3 regions of the Pseudoalteromonas sp. 20-MNA-CIBAN-0454 genome follow, and region 3 is predicted to be linked to each of the others. Evidence: predicted binding sites of a transcription regulator. Region 3 holds the regulator's gene; each other region holds the start of a gene.
The links. Region 3 encodes FliA, which starts transcription of late flagellar genes. Its sites were predicted from a motif close to CTAAAGNTNNNNNNNNNNNNGCCGATA; they were not measured.

Region 1 (7,235 bases), on a different contig from region 3:
AGTAAAAACCAAAACGCTTTATGTTGGTAACCTTCCTTATCGTGCAAACGAAGGTGTGGTACGTGCTTTATTTGAAGAGCAAGGCAAAGTGTTCAACGTTCGCTTATTAAAGGACAAAAATACAGGTAAGCGTCGTGGCTTTGGTTTTGTTGAAATGGCGCAAGCTGATGCCGACAATGCAATAGCGCAGTTAAACGATAGCGAGTTCCAACAACGTACCTTAAAGGTACGTGAAGCAAAACAAAAACAAGAAGATGATTCTAACGCTCTTCGTTCTGAGCCGGATCAATCAGTGTAACTAGCTTTACAGCTAACTTACTACTCACACTAGCCGTTGCATAATATTGCAGCGGCTTTTTTGTATCTGCAATATTGTTATTCGTTAAATTAAGCTGGCTAATTAAGTAATGAACTCGCTTAGCAATCGCTGCACCTGAATCAAGTAGCTGCACTTTCCTATTAAAGTACTGACTAATCGGCTCTGCCAAAATAGGAAAATGCGTACAGCCTAATACTAATACATCTATAGACTGATCTATGTTTAAACGATCGAGTTCTTGGTGCAGTTTAGTTGTATCTAAACTTTGTTCGAAAAACAGACGCTCGGCTAAAGTAACTAGTTCAACGCTACTATATAAGCTAACTGCTATATTGTTGGTATGTTCTTGTATGAGTGTGCGCGTATAGGGACTTGATATAGTTGCTGGAGTTGCCAGTAGGCCGATATGTTTAGATTGTGTAAGTTGCGCAGCAGGTTTTATCGCCGGTACCACCCCCACTATAGGAATAGTAGTAATTTGGCGCACTGCCCCAAGCGCAGAAGTAGAGGCGGTGTTACATGCAATAACAATTAAATCTACATTAAGCGCTTGCTGGTTAATAAAGTGAATGAGTGCGCATAAGCGGTTAATAATCGTTTGCTGTGACTGAGCGCCGTATGGCAATAGCGCATTATCCATAAAATAGCTGTATTGCGCATCTGGAATACTTTGCTGAATATGTTCAAGTACCGTAGTACCACCAATACCTGAATCAAAAACCATTATGTGCGCTGACAAACTACTGTCCTTACTCTAAGTTAAGAACGGCAGTTTGCCATGTGATTTTTATAAAAGAAAGTAGTTTAGTGGTACAACTATTGTTGATTGGCTAGCTCGTCCGTTGCTGCATTTAATTGATTAAGGTTTTCGAACATAGCTTTGGTGTAATCTACCAATTTATCTATTTCTGCTTGATCTTGATTTAACCACTGCACAATACCCGATAACTGGTTTTGTATGCCCAGCTCTGTGGCTTTATTAAACACAGCTTTTAAGTCGTCGTTAAACGGCGCTAATTTATCAGCTACTGCTTTTTCAGGAACTGGCTTGTACTCTTCGTAACCTTTAACTGTAGCGACTGTTTTGGTTTGTCGTAAATCCATTGAAAAAGCCACCAGCTGTTCGTTGCCTAAGCTTAGTGCTTGCGCCTCTTCAAATGCTTTATCTAAGTCACCACTGAAAAAGGTGCTACTTACACTTTGTAAGTCAGCCATTAGCTCATTAATCGCCTTTTGTTCATTCTCATTTAAATCGCCATTAACCGACATAGAAAATGACAACTCACGAGACTGCGACGACTCACTTACAAAAGATTCACTATTCCCATTTTGCTGATAACGACTGGCTGATTGTGACTCATAAGCATCAGCAAAACTAATACTCACTTCGTCTCCTTCGGCGGTAGTAAATTTATATTCTGCTTTGTTACTTAAACTTGCATACTGAGCTTGGCTAACAGAGACACTGGCGGGTTTAGGATTAAATAAATCGTCTTCAAATTTGTCCAGGCCATTAAATATGCCTTCTTTAGATTTATTAATACCCTGTGCGATATCGTCGTTAAACACGCCATTGCCTTTTAATTCATCAACCGCGTCATCAATCCCTATTTGCACACCTTTTCGAGCATCACCTAACATACCTTTGAGTTTTTCATCGTCGGCACCATTGGCTTTTGCTTTACGTACTGCACTGGTAACAAAGTCTAAAACGTTTTTAACGATTTCATCAAAATCAAAAAGCGGTTTATCTTTTTTCGGCTCGCTTATCGGTAAGCCAAGAGCTTGAGCCATTTTGTCACCGAGCACTTTGGCAGCAAGTTCTTTACCGCGCTGCTGATAGTTATCTTGAGGCGACTGTATTGTAGGTTGCTGTAAAGCCCCTTTATTACCGTATTTATTAATATTGTGGTTTGGAACAAAGCCAAAGTTACCGATTTTCATGATCCGACTCCTATCTATGCTTGCCTTACTTATCGGCACTGTAAGTTATTTCTGTAGCTAGATGCTCAAAAAAAAACCAATATATATTTCATCAAAACTAGACAAATACATCTCGCTCCCTACAATAGCGCCGATAAACAGCTCTCAAAGATAAGGTTATAGCGTTAATGGCAGTTATTAAAATAGACACCTCACAGTACGATGCGCAGTTAAGCGAAAAAGAACAGCGTATTGCTGCCCAATTTCAACGTTTTGGTGTGGATAAACTTGAGGTATTTAGCTCAGAGCCGATTAACTACCGCCAACGCGCTGAGTTTAGAGTATGGCACGATGGTGACGATCTGTTTCATATAATGTTTGATCAACAAACTAAAGACAAAATTCGCGTTGATAGCTTTGACCCTGCCGCTCCTTTGGTAGGTGAAGTGATGCAAGTAATGATTGATAATTTAAAGTCGTGTGAAATTTTGCGTCGTAAACTATTTCAGATTGATTACTTATCTACGCTAAGCGGTGAGATTTTAGTGAGTCTGTTATATCACAAGCCACTTGATGAGCATTGGCTGAGTGAAATTAACGCGCTTAAAGAAAAGTTAAGCAGTAAGTATAAAATTGACTTTATTGGCCGTGCCCGCAAACAAAAAGAAATGCTTGGTGATGACTACGTTACCGAACGCTTAAACGTGAATGGCCAAGAACTAATATATCAGCAGGTAGAAAACAGCTTTACCCAGCCAAATGCCAAAGTAAACATTAAAATGCTAGAGTGGGCGCAAGACTTATGTAAGCCACTTAAAAATGATTTACTTGAACTTTATTGTGGTAACGGTAACTTTTCTATTGCGTTAGCGGGCTCGTTTAATAAAGTACTAGCAACCGAAATATCAAAGTCGTCGGTACACTCAGCGCAGTACAATATAGCGCAAAACAAGGTAGACAATTTAGATATTATTCGTATGTCGAGCGAAGAGTTTACTCAAGCCATGAATGGCGAACGCAGTTTTTCTCGTTTAGAAGGTATAGATTTAAATAGCTACAATTGCCAAACCATTTTAGTTGATCCGCCACGTGCCGGTATGGATACCCTAACGTGTGACTTAGTAGCAAATTACGAAAGTATTATTTATATTTCGTGTAACCCAGAGACACTAGAGCGCGACCTTGATCACTTAACCCGCACCCATGAAGTTAAACGCTTTGCGATTTTTGATCAGTTCCCTTATACGCACCATATTGAGTCGGGTGTATTTTTACAAAAAAAGAATACTTAAAATAACCAGCTAAAAATTACCCATAAAAAAAGCTCCTTAGGAGCTTTTTTTATGGGTTTAACTTTACTTGCTTGCTAAGTAGTTAATTAATTTAGTGATATCTGCGGGTTCGCTAATACCCGATTCGCGACCTAGAAGTAGTTTGTACTTACCATTTACGATAAAAGTAGGTACGCCACGCAATGCACCTTTCTCTTTAAAGTAGTCTTGGTCGCGCTTCATTTTTGAGCTTAATGTACGTACCGAAAAGCTTTTAAATAACTTATCGAACTTATCGCCATCAACCCCTTGCGCTACAAACACATCTTTTACGTCGGCTAATTCATTAAAATTTGCGCGCTTTGTATGAATGTGACTAAAGATAGCCGCAATAATTTTATCTTTTTGTGGTAACACTTCAGCCGTTGCTAACGCTTGGCTGATCATTTGTTGATGCTCGGTATCGCGTACGCCAACAAAATCAACATGGCTCTTTTTAAACTTTACGCCTTTATCGAGCATTGGTTTAATCTCGGCTACCAGTGGCTCCATGTTATTACACGCAGGACAGTAAAATGAGAAAAACTCTTTCACTTCTGGTTTTTTAGTTGCGCGCTCAGACACAACCTCATAATGTACACCTTCCTCAAAGGTTGCTGCAAAACTTGTTGCAGCGAAAGGTAGTAATACAGCAAGTAAACCTGCTTTAACTAATTTTATCATTATTATATGGCTCCAAAAATTTATAGTGCGAGTAAAAATGAAACTAACTCATCAAGCTCTTCTTGGCTCTTGATGGTATTTAGATTGATTTTATATTTGTCGTTTACAATAAAAGTAGGAACGCCTGTTAACGCACCTAATTTTGAGTATTTATTTTGTTTATCTTGCATTGCTTGTTCAGCTGCAATAATTGGCATACTGGCAATATCTTGATCAAACGTATCGCTACTAATGCCATTTATATCTAATAATTTTTTTAAATCTTTAATTTCAGTCAGTGGTGCGCGCTGAACATGAATACTTTTAAAAATCTTATCTGTAATCGTATCAGCTTGCCCGTGCTTTTTAGCAACTAAATACGCTAGGCTCAAATTACTTTGTGTTTGTGGCGACACGCCGCCTAAAAAGTTAACGTGATTTTTTATAAACACCGCACCTGCAGGTAGGTTTTCTTCAATTGCGTGTGCAACCGGTTCAAATTTAAAACAATGCGGGCAATAAAACGAAAAGTATTCGGTAACTTGTGGTGTAGTACTTTTTTCGATATTGATAACTGTATATTGATTACCTACTTCAAAGTTTGCTGCAAGTGCTGCAAAAGGTAGACAAAGAAGTAGTAGGCTCAGTTTTAATTTTTTAAGCATTAGTCTCTCGTTGTACATATTTTTGAATAAAATGTTATGGCAATAATTTTAGCGGTGCTTCTTGCAATGCGGCAAGCTGCTCTTTAAGTGCTAAAATTTGTTGCTCCCAGTATTTGTCATCTGCAAACCATGAAAAGTTCCGCACAAAAGCCGGATCGCTCCATCGTTTTGCAACCCACCCCATATAATGGATGATACGCATAGCTCGAAGTGGTTCGATCAACTTAAGCTGCGAGTGATCAAAATCACAAAATTCTTCATAGGCGGTTACTAAGGTATCTAACTGTAACAGCTGCGTTTGTCGATCGCCACTTAGCATCATCCATAGATCCTGAATGGGTGGCCCCTGGCGACTATCATCTAAATCAACAAACATTAACGCATCGCCTGCCCATAATATATTGCCAGCATGGCAATCCCCATGCAAACGTATCGTTTTTACATTGGTATACTGTGTTTGAGCCTGCTTAATAACCAAATCTAAAATGGTATAAAAAGCAGTTTCTAATCCCATAGGTACTAAGTTACTTTTTTGCAGATGAACTTTTGCTGTATGTAAGTACTCTTCGCAGGTTAGGGTGGGCCTTTGTGTAAATGGTTTTGTTTTAGCAACTTGATGCATTCTGCCAATTAAGCGCCCTAGTACATCAAGTTGATCTAAGTTATCGACTTCAAATAAACGCCCGCCAACACTTGGAAATAAAGTAAATAAATAGCCTTGGTGTTCAAATAAGCTTTGCCCGTTATATTCCATTGGCGCAACAACCGGTACTTCGGCCTCTGCTAGCTCAAAGGCAAAGTCATGCTCTTCTTGTATTTGCTCCTCGCTCCAACGCTCTGGACGATAAAATTTAACAACGTAGCGTTTTCCGCCTTCAGCTACAAATTGATACACCCTATTTTCGTAACTATTTAATGCCAATAAACCAGACTCAACATAAATACCAACGCTTTCTATGGCATCAAGAATTAGATCTGGGGTTAAATCAATAAAGCTAAATTTACTCATACACTTCTTATATAAAATAAAAGCGGGGAACACCCCGCTTTTTGTTAAACTTTACCGCGCTTTAAAAAAGTTACTCGACTGTGATATTTGATTGTCGGGCTCGCCTACCGGCGATAGCACAAAGTTAAATTCTGTCATTGGCGCTTTTAAGTCATACGGATCCATAACCAGTGATAAAGGCACATTGTGCGATTGCCCTGCGTTAACCCTAAACGTTTGTTTACCTATGTACTTAAAGTTATCGAGCCCTTGCACTTTAATTGTAAAGGTTTGCTCATACTGCGCTTTGTTGATCACTTTTAAGGTGTAGGTGTTTTCTACCAACCCTTCAAAATCAACCCTATATAACTGATTACGATCGCGAATAATATCAAATTCCATCGTTTTACGCAGCGCAATATTGGCAACCAAGGCACTGGTTAAAATAACCAGGATCACTATATAACCAATAATTTTTGCCCGCAGTGGGTTGGTTTTATTCTCTGGCGTTTCTAAGTTTCGCTCAGTGGTATAAGAAATAAGTCCGCGTGGATAATTCATTTTATCCATCACCCCATCACATGCATCAATACAAGCGCCACAGTTAATACACTCTGCTTGTAAGCCATTACGAATATCTATGCCGGTTGGGCATACTTGCACGCATAAATTACAGTCAATACAGTCGCCTATTTCTAAATCTTGGTGTGCCACTTTGCGCGAGCGTGGGCCACGGCTTTCACCGCGTTTTTCATCATACGATACTGTATAGGTATCTTTATCAAACATGGCTGACTGAAAACGTGAGTATGGGCAAATATGTAAACACATAATTTCGCGCATCCACCCAGCATTACCGTATGTACAAGCAGCAAAAAAGATAATACTCATTAAGGCATAGCTACCGGCATTAAAGGTAACAAAGTCAGGGAGTAGCTCACGAATAGGGGTAAAGTAACCAACAAATGTAATTGCTGTATATAAAGAAAATAAAATCCAACTGGTGTGCTTAGCGGTTTTGCGCCAAAACTTATCAAAGTCCATTGCTCGTTGGTCGAGCTTTTTACGTTGGTTTGCCGTACCTTCAAACTTTTCTTCAAACCAAATAAAGGTAAAGGTCCACACTGTTTGTGGGCAGGTATAACCACACCACACTCGTCCATAAAATGTAGTGACCAAAAACAAAGCAAATGCGGCCAACATAAAAATAAAGGCGAGTATGGTAAAGTCTTGCGGCCACAGGGTTAAACCAAATATATTGTATTTTTGACCTATTAAATCAAATAAAACGGCCTGTTCACCATTAAAATTTATCCAAGGTAGCAACATAAATGCCAACAGACCTAAAAAGCCAATTCGCTGCCTAA
Region 2 (8,981 bases), on a different contig from region 3:
GATTGGCAATGGGTTGAGCCAAGTCAGTTAGATCAAAGTATTTGGTTTGCTGACATGTTTCGCGATGATCAAAATAATGTTTGGCTAGCCAGTTTTAGTGAAGGTTTATGGCTGGCACACGAAGGTCGCATTGAGCGTCACTCGGCAATTTCTAAAATGACTGAAACGGTAATGGCGATTAGTAAATCACCCGATGACAAACTGTGGATAGCTAACAGAAGCGGTGTTGGTTACTTTGATACCAATAAAAACTTTATTAATATAATAAACAGTAGCAAGTATGGGCATGCCTCGGTGCATGATTTACAGTTTGATGGCGATCGGCTTTATATTGCTACTGGGCGGGGGTTATTCTTTTATGAAGACGACACACTTTACAGCTTTCCTGGGCGCGCATTAAACGACAACCCGGTATTTGCGATTAGCTCAGCTACCCGAGGCGGATTTTGGATTGGTACTGGCCGAGGTTTGTATCGACTCAATTATAGTGGTTTAAGGCCCTTTGCTTATAATGCATTTTTAGGCAGTAAGTTTATTACTTTTGTATTAGATGCACCAAACTTTGGCATTATCGGTACTAGTAAAGGCGCGTATTACTTTACTGACCGAGGAATAGAAAAAATAGGCGACCAAACTACCTTAGAAAGTGCTTATGTAACCAGTATTTTGCATATAGATGGAGTTGGAATATTAGTTGGCTCGTTAAACGATGGTTTGTTTTATCGTAGTGGACAAGGACAATGGCAGCAATTAGATGCGGCAAATGGCTTACCCTATGGTTCTATTTTTAGCTTAAAGTACGATGAAAAATTAAAAAGAATATGGGTAAGCACCATGAAAGGTGTTTATCGGATGCCGGTAGATCAATTTAAAACGCAGATCCAAAGCTTAAAAGTTGAAGAGGTTATTTCCTCGTTCGATCGCCAACTCGATGGTAAAGCCAGCCAATGTTGTAATGGCTTAGGGCATGACGCGGTTGTTGATATGGATAACTCCATTTGGTATCCCAGTTTACAAGGTGTAGTTGAAATACCTAAAAGCGTTGAGCTGTTTGGTTTACGTGGTTTAAAACCTAAAATAGAAACATTAACTACACCATTACGTAGTTTAACCACAGCTGCATTAGGTAATAAACCGCGATTAAAAATAGACGAGCGCGATGTTACTTTAAAATACACAGCTATAGATTATTACGCGCCAAATAGTATTGAGTTTAGATATAAATTAAATGGTTTAGATACTGACTGGCGATACGCTAATACTCGCCGCGAAGCTATTTATACCAACCTTCCAGCCGGTGCATTTTTGTTTCAGTTAGAAACAAAACGCCAAGGCGAGGATTGGAACATAGCCCAATCTGTTGATTACGCTTTTGTAGTACCTGAGCGTTTTGATGAAACAATTTACTTTAGATTACTGATCACCAGTGGTTTCGTTTTATTGTTTTATTTAGTGTTTTGGGTATTTAGAGCGCAAGAGCGCCGTAAACAAGAAGTGTTAGAAGGGTTGATCACTGATCGTACCTTAGAGCTTCGCCAAGCAAACGATAAGCTTAATAAGGTTAACTCACAGCTTAAGCTGGTGAGCCATTCAGATGAGCTTACAGGGTTACGTAGCCGCCGCTTTTTGTTCGACCAACTACCTAAAGATATTGAACATTTTCAGCGTAACTCACAGTCACTGCAAGCGCAGGGCAAGTCGCTAGTATTATTAATTATAAACTTAGATAATTTTAGCCGTATTAACGATGCGTATGGGCCAATTGCCGGAGATAGTTGTTTGCAGCAAATGGCGGTATTACTTAATTCGCGTACTCAGGGCTCAGATTATGTGGCACGTTGGAGCGGCGATGAATTTTTACTTTTATTACGTGACTTTAAATGTAACTTAATTGACAGCTATGTGTCGGATCTTTGCCAAGGAATTGCCGAACATGGATTTCAATTGCCAAATGGTAAAAGCACTCATATTTCGGCCTCAATTGGTTGGTCGTTTTATCCGCTACCATTATTAGGTGGCCAAGTTATTAGCTGGGAAACCTCGATTAATTTAGCTGATATTGCACTGCATCAAGTTAAAAAACGCGGTGGCGATGGGGTCGCTAATATTACCTTTGATGAGCAGTTAGATGCGTTTGAGTTTGAGCAAAACCCTAATGTTGAACAGCAAATAGGCTTGCTACAAGCCAATGGTTTAGCTGATATTAAAGTATGGATGCGATAAGTAACTAATATTTAGATATTAAAAAAGGAGCCTAGGCTCCTTTTTTAATATGCTTTAAATGAGTAGGAGGTTAATTAATAAACGCTTTGATAGCAGTTAATATTCCTTGCTCGCCTAAGCCCATTTCGTCGTGCATTTCGTCTTGTGTACCGTGCTTAATAAATTCATCAGGGATACCCAAGTTAAGAATGCTAACCTGTGCTTTTTGCGTTGCTAAATACTCATTAACCGCAGAGCCAGCACCGCCAGAAATTGCATTGTCTTCAAGCGTTACTATTACATCGTGGCTGTTTATTAACTCATTGAGTAACGCAGTATCAAGCGGTTTAATAAAGCGCATATTAACTAAAGTCGCATTGAGTTCATCAGCTGCTAGTTGCGCGTTTTCAAGTAATGTACCAAATGACAATATAGCCACTTTAGCACCTTGCTTAACAACATCGGCTTTACCAATTTCAAGTAATTGCATATTAGTTGCAATTTCTGCCGTACCAGCACTACCACGCGGATAACGCACAGCAACAGGGCAATTTGCTTGATAACCAGTATATAACATGTGGCGACACTCATTTGTATCGCTTGGCGCCATAATGACCATATTTGGAATGCAGCGCATAAAGCTTAAATCGTACGCACCTTGATGTGTTTCGCCGTCTGCGCCAACAATACCAGCACGGTCAATAGCGAATAACACAGGTAAGTTTTGCAGCGCTACATCGTGAATTAGCTGATCGTACGCACGTTGTAAAAAGCTTGAGTAAATTGCGACAACGGGTTTTAAGCCTTCACAAGCAAAACCAGCAGCGAGGGTTACAGCGTGCTGCTCGGCAATCGCAACATCAAAATACTGATCAGGATGCTCTTTTGAAAAACGCACCATGCCAGAGCCTTCGCGCATAGCCGGTGTTATCGCCATAAGCTTGCTGTCTTGCTTTGCTATGTCGCATAACCAGTCGCCAAATACATTAGAAAATGTAGCCGCACCGGGTTTTGATTTAGGTAAACTTGATGTATTAGGATCAAACTTAGGTACGCCGTGATAGCCAATAGGGTCGGCTTCAGCGGGTTTATACCCTTTGCCTTTTTGGGTTTTTATATGCAGTAATTGCGGGCCTTTTAAGTTACGCATATTACGCAGCGTATCTACTAACATGTTTACATCATGGCCATCAATTGGGCCAATATAATTTAGGCCTAATTCTTCAAAGAAGGTACCAGGGATCATCATCCCTTTAATATGCTCTTCCATTTTACTGGCAAGTTGCTTAACTGGTGGCACACCCGAGAGTAGTTTTTTACTACCTTCGCGAATGTTAGTATAAAAGCTACCCGATAAAATACGGGCAAAGTGATTTGTTAACGCGCCAACGTTTTCAGAAATCGACATTTCGTTGTCATTTAAAATGATCAACATATCTGATTTTACATCACCTAAGTGGTTCATGGCTTCAAAAGCCATGCCTGCTGTAATAGCACCATCGCCTATAACGGCAACCGTTTTGCGTCCTTTACCTTCTTTTTGCGCAGCAATAGACATGCCCAACGCAGCTGAAATAGAGGTACTAGAATGGCCCACACTAAACGTATCGTATTGGCTTTCTTCGCGAAATGGGAAAGGGTGCAAGCCATCTTTTTTACGAATGGTGTGCATTAAATCGCGACGCCCGGTGAGTATTTTGTGTGGGTAAGCTTGATGGCCTACATCCCATACAAGGCGATCATCTGGGGTGTTATACACATAATGTAGTGCCACAGTGAGCTCTACGGTACCTAAACCAGACGCTAAATGCCCGCTACTTTGCGATACCGAGTTGAGTAAGTAGTCACGCAACTCATGGCTAAATGCAGGAAGCTTATCTTGTGCTAAGTCTCGCAAGTGGGCTGGTTCGTTAACCAAATTAAGTAATGGATACTTGCTGCTATCAAGTGTCATGGTTTTATATATGTCCTTCGCTAACATCAACTAACTGTGCAAACGCGTTGTTTGAGTTATTTGATGTTCAGTAATAATTTTAGTGCTAAGTTGCAATACATTTAAGCCGTGTTTAGTGGTCACGTTCAATTAAATAGTTAGCTAGTGACGCTAAAGCACTGGTATCGGCGTCTATATTTGCTAACGCTGCATGGGCTTGTTGTATTAAGTTTTGTGCTTTTTCTTTAGCGCCTAGCATACCTAATAAAGCGGGATATGTCGCTTTATTCGCAGCGATATCTGACCCTTGAGGCTTACCTAAAGTAACGGTATCGCCTTCTACGTCTAAAATATCGTCATGTACTTGAAATGCAAGCCCTATGGCATAGCCAAAAGTGGCTAAATTTTCTAACGTGTTTTGACTAACATTGTTCGAGCACAAAGCCCCCAGTGTAATTGCACAGCTTATTAGCGCACCGGTTTTTAACTTATGAATACGCTCAAGTTCAGCCACGGTTATTACTTTATCAGTAGCTGCAATATCAAGCCCTTGGCCTGCCACCATACCTTGTAACCCAGAGGCATGCGCCAGTTCAGCAATCATTTTAACTTGAGCTTGAGCACTACAGTTAAAATTATGCTTGGCTATTAACTCAAATGCTAAAGCTTGCAGTGCATCACCGGCTAAAATTGCGTGTGCTTCACCGTACACTATATGACAGGTTGGGCGTCCGCGACGTAATTCATCATCATCCATAGCTGGTAAGTCATCGTGAACTAACGAGTAGCTATGAATACATTCTATAGCTGCAGCAAGTACGTCTAAATCTTGTTTATCTGCGCCGAGCATTTTACCCGTTGCGTAAACCAAAAAAGGACGCAATCTTTTGCCGCCATTCATTAAACTATAATGGGTGGCGGCTTTTATGGTCTCGTCAGTATTAAGCGATTGGTCAAAATAAAGGTTAAGAGTATTGGCTACATCAGTTTGAGCATGTGTAATAAGTTCTTTAATAGTCACGGCTATTCCATATCATTATCAAAGTCGGTTAATACAGACTTCTCATCTTTGCCCATTAAAATAGCCACCTTTTGCTCAGCTTGTTGCAACTTACTAGACGATGCGCCTGCTAAAGCAATGCCACGCTCAAACTGTTTTAATGACTGCTCAAGCGATAAATCACCTTGTTCCATTTCACTAACGATTGTTGTTAATTCTTCTAGTGCTTGCTCGAAACTTAAGTTTTCAGGTTTTTTAGTCGCCATCTTTATTTCAACTTACATAATAAATTTAGAAGTCAATTTTAGGGGGAATGCTAAACTAGGTCAAAGGATGAAATGGTTTTTTCGTTAATAAACGTTTTATGTTTTAAAAAATTGATAATTAGATAGATTACACAAGTTGATCTAGAATAGTGCTTAATCCAGCTTTTTATGTTTATCTATAAAAAATGGCTTAAGCAATTCAGTATCTTGCCGATAAGCAATTAATAACAAACGTTTGCATATAAAAGCAAAAACCTTTGGAGGGAATGTGGATTTAGCAACCATTATTGGGATCCTTGGCGCAATTGGCTTAATTGTCATGTCCATGTTTATGAGTAGTAGCGGTGAAATGGCTATGTTTTACAACACGCCCTCTGTTGTAATCGTATTTGGCGGTTCATTATTTATCGTTTTATCAAACTTTACTATGTCACAGTTTTTTGGCATAGGTAAGGTGGTTACCAAAGCGTTTATGTTTAAGCTTGAGTCGCCAGAAGAGTTAATCGAAAAAGCAGTTGAACTTGCAGATTCAGCACGTAAAGGCGGGTTTTTAGCACTTGAAGAGGCAGAAATACCGAATCCATTTATGCGCAAAGGCGTTGACATGCTAGTAGATGGCCACGACGCAGACGTAGTGCGGGCCACACTGCAAAAAGATATTTCATTAACTACAGCACGGCATGAGTCGGGTGCTACTTTATTTAAATCTTTGGGTGATATAGCCCCAGCAATGGGAATGATAGGCACCTTAATAGGCTTAGTTGCGATGTTATCTAATATGGATGATCCTAAAGCAATTGGTCCGGCTATGGCGGTGGCATTGTTAACCACATTATACGGCGCATTTTTAGCTAACGTAGTCGCTATTCCTATTCAAACAAAATTGGAGCTGCGTAAAGACGAAGAGGCAATGAATCAACGTTTAATTTTAGATGCGGTTTTAGGTATTCAAGATGGTCAAAATCCAAAAGTAATAGAAGGTATTTTGAAAAACTATCTAGCTGAATCAAAACGTAAAGTAAACACTGAGGATTAACTATGTCTGATCAAGAGTGCAAGTGCCCACCCCCAGGTTTACCTGCGTGGATGGGGACATTCGCAGATTTAATGTCGCTATTAATGTGCTTTTTTGTGCTCTTGCTTGCGTTTTCTGAAATGGATGTACTTAAATTTAAACAAATTGCCGGTTCGATGAAATTTGCATTTGGTGTACAAAATAAAATAGAAGTTAAAGATATTCCCAAAGGCACATCAGTTATTGCTATGGAGTTTACTCCGGGCAAGCCAGAGCCTACCCCAATTGAAACAATTCAACAGCAAACGGTAGAAATGACCCAGCAAATGTTAGAGTTTCAGGCAGGTGATGAAAGCTCAGCAGGCGGAAGGCAAGAGCAGCGGGGCGATAAACGTGGTGGCGAGTCGCGTAGTACTTCCAAAGAGCAAGCATCGGAGCAAGCAATTTCAGCGGCCGATCAACAGCAAACAAACGACTTAGTTAAAAAAATTGCCCAGCAATTAGAAAAACAAATAATTGATGGTGCCATAGAGCTTGAATCATTAGGGCAGCAAATAATTATTCGTATTCGTGAAAATGGCTCTTTCCCTTCGGGTAGTGCATTTTTACAACCTAAGTTTAAACCCATTATTCAAGAAATTGGCGTGCTATTAAAAGATGTGCCTGGAGAAATTACTGTGTCGGGGCATACCGACGATTTTCAGGTTTCAAACGAGTTATATATTAATAACTGGGATCTTTCATCTAAGCGTGCAGTTGCAGTAGCTAGTGAGCTGCAAAAAGTAGTTGGATTTGATAAAAATAGAATGATGGTAGTAGGGCGTGCTGAAACCCGGCCGTTAGTGCCAAATGACAGCAATGAAGATCGCCGTCGTAATCGTCGCGTTGAAATATCTATTTTACAAGGAAAAGCCAAAGAGTCTGATCCTATCGATGTAAGGTAGCAGTCATTTTATTAAAAATACACTTGGTTTAAGCAAACTAAGTGTAATTGATTTCAGGTGACTTTTAGTCAAAATTGACTAAAAGTCACCACCTCAGCCAAATACCTCAGAGTTGTTAAATAGTTCGGTTTAATAAAAACATCCCACGCTGTGAATTGATATGCTAAACTACTGTGTATATAAACAGTAAAAGAGCTTGCTTATGAAACTCTATATTGCCGAAAAGCCGTCATTAGGGCGTGCTATTGCCGACGCGTTACCAAAACCGCACAAAAAGCACGATGGCTACATTGAAGTTGCAAATGGTGATTGCGTATCTTGGTGTATTGGTCATTTGCTCGAGCAAGCCGAGCCCGATGACTATGATGAGCGCTTTAAAAAGTGGCAGTTTGAGCACCTACCTATCATTCCTGAGCAGTGGCAATTAAAAGCAAAAACTAAAACTCGCAAGCAACTTACTGTGTTAAAAAAGCTAATCAAACAGGCTACAGCACTAGTGCATGCAGGTGATCCCGATAGAGAAGGGCAATTACTTGTCGATCAAGTTATTGAAGAAGCCAAAATAAGTAAAACTAAAAAGCAGCATATTCAACGCTTATTAATTAGTGATTTAAACTTAGCTGCAGTAAAAAAAGCATTAACGACTATGCGATCTAACCGTGAGTTTATTCCGTTGAGCGTTTCAGCCTTAGCGCGATCTCGTGCTGATTGGTTGTTTGGTATGAATTTAACCCGCGCTTATACTTTAGCAGGGCAAAAAGCTGGGTTTGGTAACGTACTTTCTGTGGGACGAGTACAAACACCCATACTTGGCTTGGTGGTTAATAGAGATAATGACATAGCAAATTTCGTATCGAAGCCATTTTATGAAGTATTAGCCCACTTAGTCACCCCCGAAAAACAATCATTTAGTGCAAAATGGATACCCAGTAAGGCATGTGAGCCTTATCAAGACGAAGAAGGGCGAGTATTAAATAAAGCATTGGCTGAAAACGTAGCCTCGCGTATCACACAGCAAAATGCTGAGCTAACGGCGCTTGAACAAAAGCAAAAAAAACAAACTGCGCCACTGCCTTATAACTTATCTGCTTTGCAGATAGACGCGGCAAAAGCATTTGCTATGCCAGCGCAAAAGGTGCTGGATATATGCCAAACTCTTTATGAGCGTCATAAGTTAATTACCTACCCGCGTTCAGACAACCGCTACTTACCTAATGATCATCACCAAGATGCGTCTGTTATTTTAAAAGCTATAAGCACTAATGGCGGGCAAGGTGTTGAGTTAGTAAAAGCAGCTGATAGTAAAAAACGTAGTAAATGTTTTAACGATTCAAAAGTGGCTGCGCATCACGCCATTGTCCCTACGGCAAAACAGTTAAAGTCGGCAAGTTTAGGTAGCGATGAGACAAAGGTTTATCAATTAATATGTCGTCATTATTTAATACAGTTTTATCCCGACTATATTTACAACGAAACTAAAGCAGAGATAACTATTGCTGGCGGGTTATTTAAAGCAAATGCAAAGCAAGATGTAAGCTTGGGTTTTAAGGTACTAATGGGTAAGTCTGAATTAAAAGATGAAGCCACGCTACCGCTTTTAACAAAAGGCATGTTACTTTTT
Region 3 (8,981 bases):
AACGCAGGTCCGTTAAATAATGCCGATACCACACCGCCCTCTAACGAGTAACCTATTGCAATGGCGCCTAAGCCAATAAGTAAACCTAGTACGGAAAGCTTATCCACAGCCCACCTCTGTCTTTAAACGTATTGCTACTTCATCTAATGGCAGACTTTCGCTCGCTAAACCAGCATTAGCAATTGCTTGTGGCATACCATAAACAACACAACTTTTTTCATCTTGTGCCCAAATGGTTGCCCCTGATTGTTTAAGCATGCGAGCGCCTTCACGCCCATCTGCGCCCATACCAGTTAATACTATAGCTAATACATCACCTTGATACGCTTTAGCGGCACTGGCGAAGGTTACATCAACGCTTGGTTTGTAACTAATGCGCTCGCTGTTATCTTCAAAAACTCGTAGTGTTCTACTTGCCCCACGACCATCAATCATCATTTGCTGGCCACCCGGTGCTAAGTAAGCCACACCTGCTTGCAGTCGATCTCCTTGCTGCGCTTCTTTTACCTGAATTTTACACAAACTATTTAAGCGTGCCGCAAAAGCCGGAGTAAACGCAGCAGGCATATGCTGAATTAATAATATAGGGTGCGGAAAGTTAGCAGGAAGCTGAGTTAATATAGTTTGCAGCGCAACAGGTCCACCGGTTGATGTGCCAATTGCAACTAGTTGATAGTGCTTGCCACTCGCGCGCTTTGTTACTATTGCACTGCGACTAGTTACTGGCGAATTATTAAAGCTTCGCTCTGGTTGTACTACTGTTGTTGCTGTTTTATTTGTTTGTGCAAACCTTGCTGCTAATGCGCTTGGCGCTGAAGTAGGTGTAAATAAAGGTTTGTTTATACTGGAGGGTCTAGGGCTAGCAACACGTCTAATACGTTGGCGGCCAATTTCTTTTACTTTGCTTTGCAGCAGCTTAATGGCATCTTCGTTATTGCGAGCAATGTCTTCAAATTTTTTCGGTAAAAAATCCATAGCACCAGCATCAAGTGCATCTAAAGTTGCAGTTGCACCGGAGCGAGTTAACGAAGAAAACATTAAAATTGGCGTCGGGTTACTGGCCATAATTTCTTTTACAGCACTTATACCATCCAACACCGGCATTTCTACATCCATAGTGATCATATCAGGACGTAAACTAGCTGCTTTTTCTACAGCATCTCGGCCATTTACGGCAAAGCCAATTACTTCAATCTCGCTATCTAATTCAAGAATCTCACTCACTCGACGGCGAAAAAAGCTCGAATCATCAACAACTAAAACTTTAACGGCCATTTTGCTCTCTTATTTTTATTATGTAGACGTATAAAGTATACGTCTACTTTATTATTTACCTGCGTAGTGTTTTAACATACTCGGTACATCTAATATAAGTGCAATACCACCATCCGAAGTAATAGTGGCACCTGCCATTCCAGGCGTACCTTGTAATAAAGCGTCTAACGGCTTAATAACCACTTCTTCTTGACCAATTAACGAATCAACCACAAAGCCAACTTGTTGTGTACCTATTTGCACAATAACCACATGCCCTTGCGCTTTACGGCTTGTACGATCGGCACCTTTCACTAGCCAATGCTCTAAATAAAATAAAGGCACTGCTTTTTTACGAACAATAATAGTTAACTGACCATCAACCACATTCGTTTTAGTAAGGTCTAAGTTAAATATTTCACTTACTCCTGCCAATGGTAGTGCAAATGTTTGCTCACTCACTACCACCATTAAGGTAGGTAAAATAGCCAAAGTTAACGGTACTTTAATTTCAAGTATAGTGCCCACACCTAGTTCTGACTCTATGCTAACCGAGCCATTTAACTGGGTGATTTTAGTTTTAACCACATCCATGCCAACACCACGACCAGAAATATCAGATATTGCTTCTTTGGTAGAAAACCCTGGCGCAAATATCAGATTGTAAGCTTCGGTGTTAGACAAACGGCTTGCTTGCTCTTGATCAAGCACACCTTTTTTAATTGCTATTTGTTTTAGTTTTTCAGCATCCATACCTGCGCCATCATCTTTAATGGTAAGCAAAATATGATCCCCCTGCTGCGAAGCAGAAAGCGTAACGGTACCTGTTCTCGGTTTACCCGCAGCTTCACGATCATCTGGCATTTCTATACCATGATCAACCGAGTTACGTACTAAATGCACTAATGGATCGGCCAGTGCCTCAACTAGGTTTTTATCTAAATCGGTTTCTTCGCCAACCAGCAATAAATTAATATCTTTATTTAAGGTACGTGCTAAGTCGCGAACAACACGCGGAAAACGGCCAAATACTTTTTTGATTGGCTGCATTCGCGTTTTCATTACCGCGCCTTGCAAATCAGCTGTAACAACATCTAAGTTAGATATTGCTTTACTCATAGATTCACTTTCTGAACTGGTGGCTAGACTCACTAAACGATTACGTACTAATACAAGCTCGCCCACCATATTCATAATTTGATCAAGGCGTTTAGTATCAACCCTTACTGTTGTTTCAGCTTGTGCAGGCGGCGCTTTTTTAGCAACTGGCGCAGCGGTATTGGTATTAGCACTTGCTGCTACAACAGCCGCTTGTGGCTGCTTAACTTTATCAACTGCTACTGGTGAGGCTTTAACTACAGCTGCTTTAGGAGCCGTAACTTTATTTACAGGTGCAGGTGTTGCCGCGCTTTCTTTAGATTTTGGCGCCGCTCCCTTGCCATGCAGCTCATCTAGTAAAGCTTCAAACTCATCGTCACTTATTTCATCATCGTTAGTGCTAGCAGCCGGACTTTGAGCTGCTTGAGGTTTTGGAGTTTTATTTACCGCACCAAAACTTCCCACCCCGTGAAGCTCATCTAATAAGCTATCAAATTCATCGTCGGTAATATCGCCACTTAAGTCGCTGCTATTACTTAATGACTCTTTTATTGCAGGGCCTTTACCTTTGCCATGAAGTTCATCAAGTAAGTTTTCAAATTCATCTTCGCTAATTTCATCAATATGCGCATCGTTTGCTGTAGCGTTTGTTGCTGCACTGGGTGCATCAAACAACTCATCAAATGCAAAAGGGTCATCATCTAAATTAGCATCTTGCGTTATTACTGGCGCAATAGTGTCACCACCAAGCTCTTCTTCTGTGGGCGGTAAACCTAATTTATGTAATATTTCGAGTAACTGAGGATCGGCAGGCTCTGGTTGCTCACGATTTTTAATCGTAGCAAACATTTCGTTAATAGTATCAAGTGCTTGAAGTATAACATCCATTAGCTCAGAGTTAACTGTTCGCACTTTTTGGCGCAGTAAGTCAAACACGTTTTCTGCGCCATGGCAGGCATCTACCAGCTCTGACATCGCTAAAAAGCCCGCGCCACCTTTAACAGTGTGAAAGCCTCTAAAAATAGCGTTCAATAATTCAGTATCTTCTGGGTTATTTTCCAGTTCAACTAATTGTTCAGATAAAAGCTCAAGGATTTCTCCAGCTTCAACTAAAAAATCTTGTAATATATCTTCATCGACTTCAAAGCTCATGCAGTTACTCTCCTATTAGAAGCCCAAACTTGATAAAAGATCATCAACTTCGTCTTGATCAGATACAACATCATCACGCGATTCTTTATCAATAATAGGGCCTTCTGGGCCTGCTAATGCTTGTGCGGCAATCGAGTTTTCTGTTTTTTGTTGCTCTTGGTTATCGTTTTCATCTTGTGCTGCAAACGCAGTTAACAGATGAATTAAACTTTCTTCAACTTCGCGTACCAGCTCAATAACACGGCGAATTACTTGTCCGGTTAAATCCTGATAATCTTGAGCCATTAACACATTAGTCATTAATACTTGCAACTCATCGGTTTTAAGATGCGAGCTGTTCATAAATTTATCAATGCTATGACACAATGTTTTAAATTCACCAAGTTCAAGATCGCGGCTCATTAACCGATCCCAGGTTGGCTTGATATGCGAAATATCATCAGCTAATTGCTGGGCTAAAGGCAGGCTCGCTTCAACCGCATCCATGGTTTTGTTGGCGGCGTTTTCTGTCATTTCTATGACATAGTTAAGTCGCTTTTTAGCATCCGGAATGGCATCAGTGGTTAAATCTGTTATGCGGGTGTCAAGCTCAAAACCCTTTAAAGACTCGTGCAACTGGCGCGTTAATTTACCTACTTCTGCAAACAAATATGATTGTTCTTGAGAGGCAGTTTCTAAAATTAACTGATCAGCTTTATGTTGCTCACCGTTTTCTAAAAAAGTGACCAGCTGACGTGCTTGCTCTAAAGTAATCTGAGGCGCAGCAGGTGCTGACATAAGCCTCTCCCCTTATTAACCTAAGCGTTCGAACACTTTTTCTAATTTAGTTTTTAATGTACCCGCAGTAAATGGCTTAACAATATAACCATTAACACCTGCTTGGGCTGCTGCAATAATTTGCTCTTTCTTAGCTTCTGCAGTAACCATTAAAACCGGAAGATGCTTTAATTTGTCATCTGCGCGTATTGCTCTTAACAAGTCAATACCTTGCATGCCCGGCATATTCCAATCTGTTACTACAAAGTCAAATGATTGATTTTGCAACATAGGTAAAGCAGTTGAGCCATCATCTGCTTCTAAAACATTGGTAAACCCTAAATCACGCAATAGGTTTTTAATAATACGTCTCATCGTTGAAAAGTCATCAACAACAAGAATTTTTATGTTTTTATCCAAAACATCCTCCAGTGAGGCCTAAACCTGTATTTACTTACTTCTAATTTATCCAGTCATTGATTTTTGCTTTTAGCTTAATCATCGCCTGACCATGTATCTGACTTACACGCGACTCACTTACATCGAGTATCTGTCCAATTTCTTTTAAATTCATTTCATCGTTATAGTACAACGAAAGCACCATTGCATCTCGCTCTGGTAGGGATTTAATTGCACTTAATAAAGATTCATTAAACCTTTCATTTTTAACATTATTAAAGGGTTTGTCTAGTGCTAAATCGTGCCCAACAGGTGTTATAACATCCTCATCAATACCTAAATCTTCTATTCCCAAGATTTTACTGGAATTAACATCGGTTAAAATATGATGATATTGCTCTAGTGTAATTTCAAGCTTTTGGGCAACTTCACTGTCTGTAGGTTCACGATTCAGGCTGCTTTCTAATGCTGAAATAGCTTCTATAACCTGGCGGCTTTTACGATGTACTGAGCGAGGAGCCCAGTCTCCACGGCGCATTTCATCAAGCATAGCGCCCCGAATACGAATACCCGCAAAGGTTTCAAAACTAGCGCCTTTAGTGGCATCAAAGTTTTTTGACGCCTCTATTAATCCTATCATTCCTGATTGAATTAAATCATCAAGTTGTACACTAGGGGGTAAACGAGCAATTAAATGACATGCTACTTTTTTTACTAATGAGGCGTGCTTTTCAACAATCATATTTAAATTTTGTGTTGATTCATATCCCATAGCTCTATTCACCAATGTAGTCATAGTTAGCCGTTAACGAGTTTCTCAATGAAAAATTCTAAATGACCCGAAGGCTGGTTCGGTATTGGCCACTTTGTTATTCTTGTTGCTAATGTTTTAAAGGCAAGTGCAGCTGGAGAACTAGGAAACAGTTCAACAATTACTTTTTGACGACGTGTTGCTTTGCGCATATTTTCATCATAAGGAACGGTTGCAACCAGCTCCATTGATATATCTAAAAATCGGTCTGTAACCTTTGATAGCTTTGCAAATAACTCTTGCCCTTCGCGTAATGAACGCACCATGTTGGCAACAATTTTAAATTTATACACGCCATGTTCGCGGCTTAATACTTTGATCAGTGCATAGGCATCGGTTATTGAAGTTGGCTCGTCACATACCACAACCAAAACATCTTGTGCAGCGCGAGAAAAACTCAGCACCATATCCGATATACCGGCAGCGGTATCAACAACTAATATATCAAAATCAGTATTGAGTTCGCTAAAAGCACGAATAAGCCCAGCATGTTCTGCAGGCGACAACTCAACCATACTTTGTGAACCCGACGTCGCTGGTACTATTTTGATCCCAGCGGGGCCTTCTACTAGTATTTCATCAAGCTCACATTCGCCAGATAACACATGCGATAAATTACGCTCAACACGTAGTCCAAGCATTACATCACAATTGGCTAAACCCAAATCGGCATCAAGCACTAACACTCTATTGCCTTGCTGACCTAAAGCGATCGCAGTATTTAACGATACATTTGTTTTTCCAACGCCACCTTTACCGCCAGTGACGGCGATAACCTTAACGCCGTTATTATTATTTTTGCTCATTTTACGCAGGCCGCTTGCTTGATCTAATACTGTGTTAATCATACATCTCTACTGTGCTCGACGCCACTGATTGGTGTCGTGAATGTTGTACTTTTGTTCTCTTTAAATATAATTGCTCAGCTTTTTTCACTAGTTTTTCTGCATTTGCAACTCGAATATCTTCAGGTACTCGTTGACCATTAGTAAGATACCCTATTGGCAGGCGATTTTGAATCGCAATACTAATTATCTCGCCTAAACTTAATGATTCGTCGAGTTTAGTGAAAATACAACCGCTTAACTGTACTTTTTTAAAGTGTCTTACGGTTTCTTGTAACACATTTATTTGCGCAGTGGCACTTAATACTAAGTAATTACGAATATCCACACGCTGATTACGCATTAAGGTATTTAGCTGCTCAGTTAAACGTAAATCACGTTGGCTCATACCTGCGGTATCTATAAGTACTAAGCGCTTGTTACGTAAATGATATAACACTTCAGCCAGTTCGTTCGCATCTTTAACTTGTTTAACCCCACAGCCTATAATACGGCCATATGTTGCAAGCTGCTCGTAAGCACCAATTCTGTAAGTATCGGTAGTAATTAGCGCTACTTTATCAGCACCATATTTTTGTGCACCTAATGCCGCGAGCTTAGCCACTGTAGTGGTTTTACCCACACCGGTTGGGCCAACTAATGCGTAAACACCACCTTGGCGCAAAATTTCGTTATTCGTGGTTTGCATCTGATCTTCAACCATAGTTAACAGCGCTTTCCAGCCCTGCTGACGCGGAACATCTTCAGGTACAAAACAAGCCATTTGCTCAGCAACTTCTTTATCGATTCCCATGCCTACTAAGCGGTCAATCATGCATGCGCGCGTTGGGTCACGGCGCGCCATATCTTGCTGCATTAAACCCGACACTTGGTGCTCTAATAACTGGCGAATTGCGTTCATTTCTTCACGCATTGTGCTCATTGCTTCACTTTCGGTATTTTTAGTCGTGTGTGTTTGCGCAACTGGCGTGTCTAATTCATCAAAATCACGGTCTAGGTCATCAAAACCTAAGCTGTCAGCTTGCGTTTGTGGGCGTGCTTGCGCGGCTTCTTCACGCGCAAACATATTTGTAGGGCGTTGTTTAGCGACCGGCTCTTGATAATGCTCTGAGGTATCTATACCTGATTGCGAAAACATTGAAGCCAATTCTGCTGAACGTGGACGCGGCGACTGGCGCTCTAATAATGCTTGTAAGCTGTCGGCTACTTTTGCTTGTGGCTCAGGTCTAGCACGCTGTGGCTCTGGTTTTACAAAGTTATGCATGCTTTGCGAGTGGGCAGAATGTGCCGTACGCTGCTGCAGCGGCACACTTTGTTGTGGCGCGGCGGCTTTAGGGGCTGCTTTGTCATAATCAACCGCTGCGACAATTTCTACGCCGTTTGCGAGTTTTTTATTAGACATAATAACCGCATCAACACCTAGCTCATCTTTAACTTCTTTAAGTGCTGTGCGCATATCTTTAGCAAAAAAACGTTTAATCTTCATGGTTCAACCCCTTTAAAATCTTATTGTTGGCCTACTGAGCTAACAATCTTGATCTGCCTTTCGTCTGGTATCTCTTGATAAGACATCACTCGCAATCCTGGAATGGTGTACTTAACAAAACGAGATAACACAGTGCGTAACATTCCTGACGTTAACAGTATTGAAGGTTCACCGGCCATTTCTTGATTTTGATGCGCTTCGTTTAATGACACTTGAAGTCGCTCTGCAAGTCCTGGCTCTATTCCGGCACCTTCGTCGCCTGCATTTTGTAATGACTGATGCAACATCTGTTCCAACTCAGGCGCCAAGGTTATGACAGGGATTTCTGAAGACATGCCCACTGCATCTTGAACTATTAATCGACGCAGTGAAATACGTACCGCAGCGGTTAAAACATCTGGATCTTGGCTACGCGGGCCATACTCTACAAGGGTTTGTACTATTGAGCGCATATCGCGAATAGCTACACCTTCGTTTAATAAATTTTGTAAAACTTTAACTATGGTAGTTAATGGCAATACATCAGGCACCAAGCCTTCTACTAACCTTGGGTGACTTTTTGCTAGCATATCTAATAGATTTTGTACTTCTTCGTGGCCTAATAATAACGCCGCATTATTGGTGAGTAATTGGCTAATATGAGTGGCAACCACAGTCGCCGAATCAACCACGGTATAACCAAGCGATTGCGCTTCATCTTTTTGATCAGGCTTGATCCACACCGCATCCAAACCAAAAGCCGGATCTTTAGTTTCAATCCCTTTTATAGGACCAAATACTTGCCCCGGATTAATTGCCAATTCGTCGCCGTGTTTTAGTTCGCCTTCGCCACTTGATACGCCCATTAAGGTAATTCGGTATGCATTTGGGTCTAGCTCTAAGTTGTCGCGTATATGTACCGGGGGCACTAAAAAGCCTAATTCTTGAGAGAGCTTTTTACGCACGCCTTTAATACGGTTTAGCAATTCACCACCTTGGGATTGATCAACCAATGGAATAAGTCGGTAACCTACCTCTAAACCAATTACATCAACTTGCTGCACATCGTCCCAGCCTAACTCTTTTTGTTCTTGCTTATTGGCAATGCCTGTACCTACTGCGCTGCCATTAGCGGTTTCCTCAGCAAGTGCTGCTGCCGCTTTTAATTTATTTTGTTGAGTGTAGTAAGCTAAATAACCTA

Region 1: AAEZ22_RS17525 (DUF5610 domain-containing protein) is a predicted target of FliA. The motif match lies at 2,294-2,320, and genes of this name have one in related genera.
Region 2: pomA (flagellar motor protein PomA) is a predicted target of FliA. The motif match lies at 5,591-5,617, and genes of this name have one in related genera.

The regions. Positions count from the first base shown of each region.
Region 1 is NZ_JBEOOB010000059.1:305-7,539, reverse strand. It holds gene AAEZ22_RS17535 (RNA recognition motif domain-containing protein) at 1-298, shown strand, start outside; gene murI (glutamate racemase) at 261-1,058, opposite strand; gene AAEZ22_RS17525 (DUF5610 domain-containing protein) at 1,136-2,263, opposite strand; gene trmA (tRNA (uridine(54)-C5)-methyltransferase TrmA) at 2,431-3,534, shown strand; gene AAEZ22_RS17515 (thiol:disulfide interchange protein DsbA/DsbL) at 3,598-4,236, opposite strand; gene AAEZ22_RS17510 (thiol:disulfide interchange protein DsbA/DsbL) at 4,257-4,880, opposite strand; gene AAEZ22_RS17505 (serine/threonine protein kinase) at 4,915-5,889, opposite strand; gene ccoG (cytochrome c oxidase accessory protein CcoG) at 5,941-7,235, opposite strand, start outside.
Region 2 is NZ_JBEOOB010000023.1:54,571-63,551, forward strand. It holds gene AAEZ22_RS12250 (ligand-binding sensor domain-containing diguanylate cyclase) at 1-2,223, shown strand, start outside; gene dxs (1-deoxy-D-xylulose-5-phosphate synthase) at 2,294-4,156, opposite strand; gene ispA ((2E,6E)-farnesyl diphosphate synthase) at 4,269-5,156, opposite strand; gene AAEZ22_RS12265 (exodeoxyribonuclease VII small subunit) at 5,159-5,401, opposite strand; gene pomA (flagellar motor protein PomA) at 5,670-6,437, shown strand; gene AAEZ22_RS12275 (flagellar motor protein MotB) at 6,440-7,360, shown strand; gene AAEZ22_RS12280 (DNA topoisomerase III) at 7,563-8,981, shown strand, end outside.
Region 3 is NZ_JBEOOB010000015.1:55,540-64,520, forward strand. It holds gene AAEZ22_RS09305 (flagellar motor protein) at 1-107, opposite strand, end outside; gene AAEZ22_RS09310 (protein-glutamate methylesterase/protein-glutamine glutaminase) at 100-1,275, opposite strand; gene AAEZ22_RS09315 (chemotaxis protein CheA) at 1,327-3,504, opposite strand; gene AAEZ22_RS09320 (protein phosphatase CheZ) at 3,520-4,281, opposite strand; gene cheY (chemotaxis response regulator CheY) at 4,297-4,680, opposite strand; gene AAEZ22_RS09330 (RNA polymerase sigma factor FliA) at 4,721-5,431, opposite strand; gene AAEZ22_RS09335 (MinD/ParA family ATP-binding protein) at 5,458-6,318, opposite strand; gene flhF (flagellar biosynthesis GTPase FlhF) at 6,311-7,801, opposite strand; gene flhA (flagellar biosynthesis protein FlhA) at 7,822-8,981, opposite strand, start outside.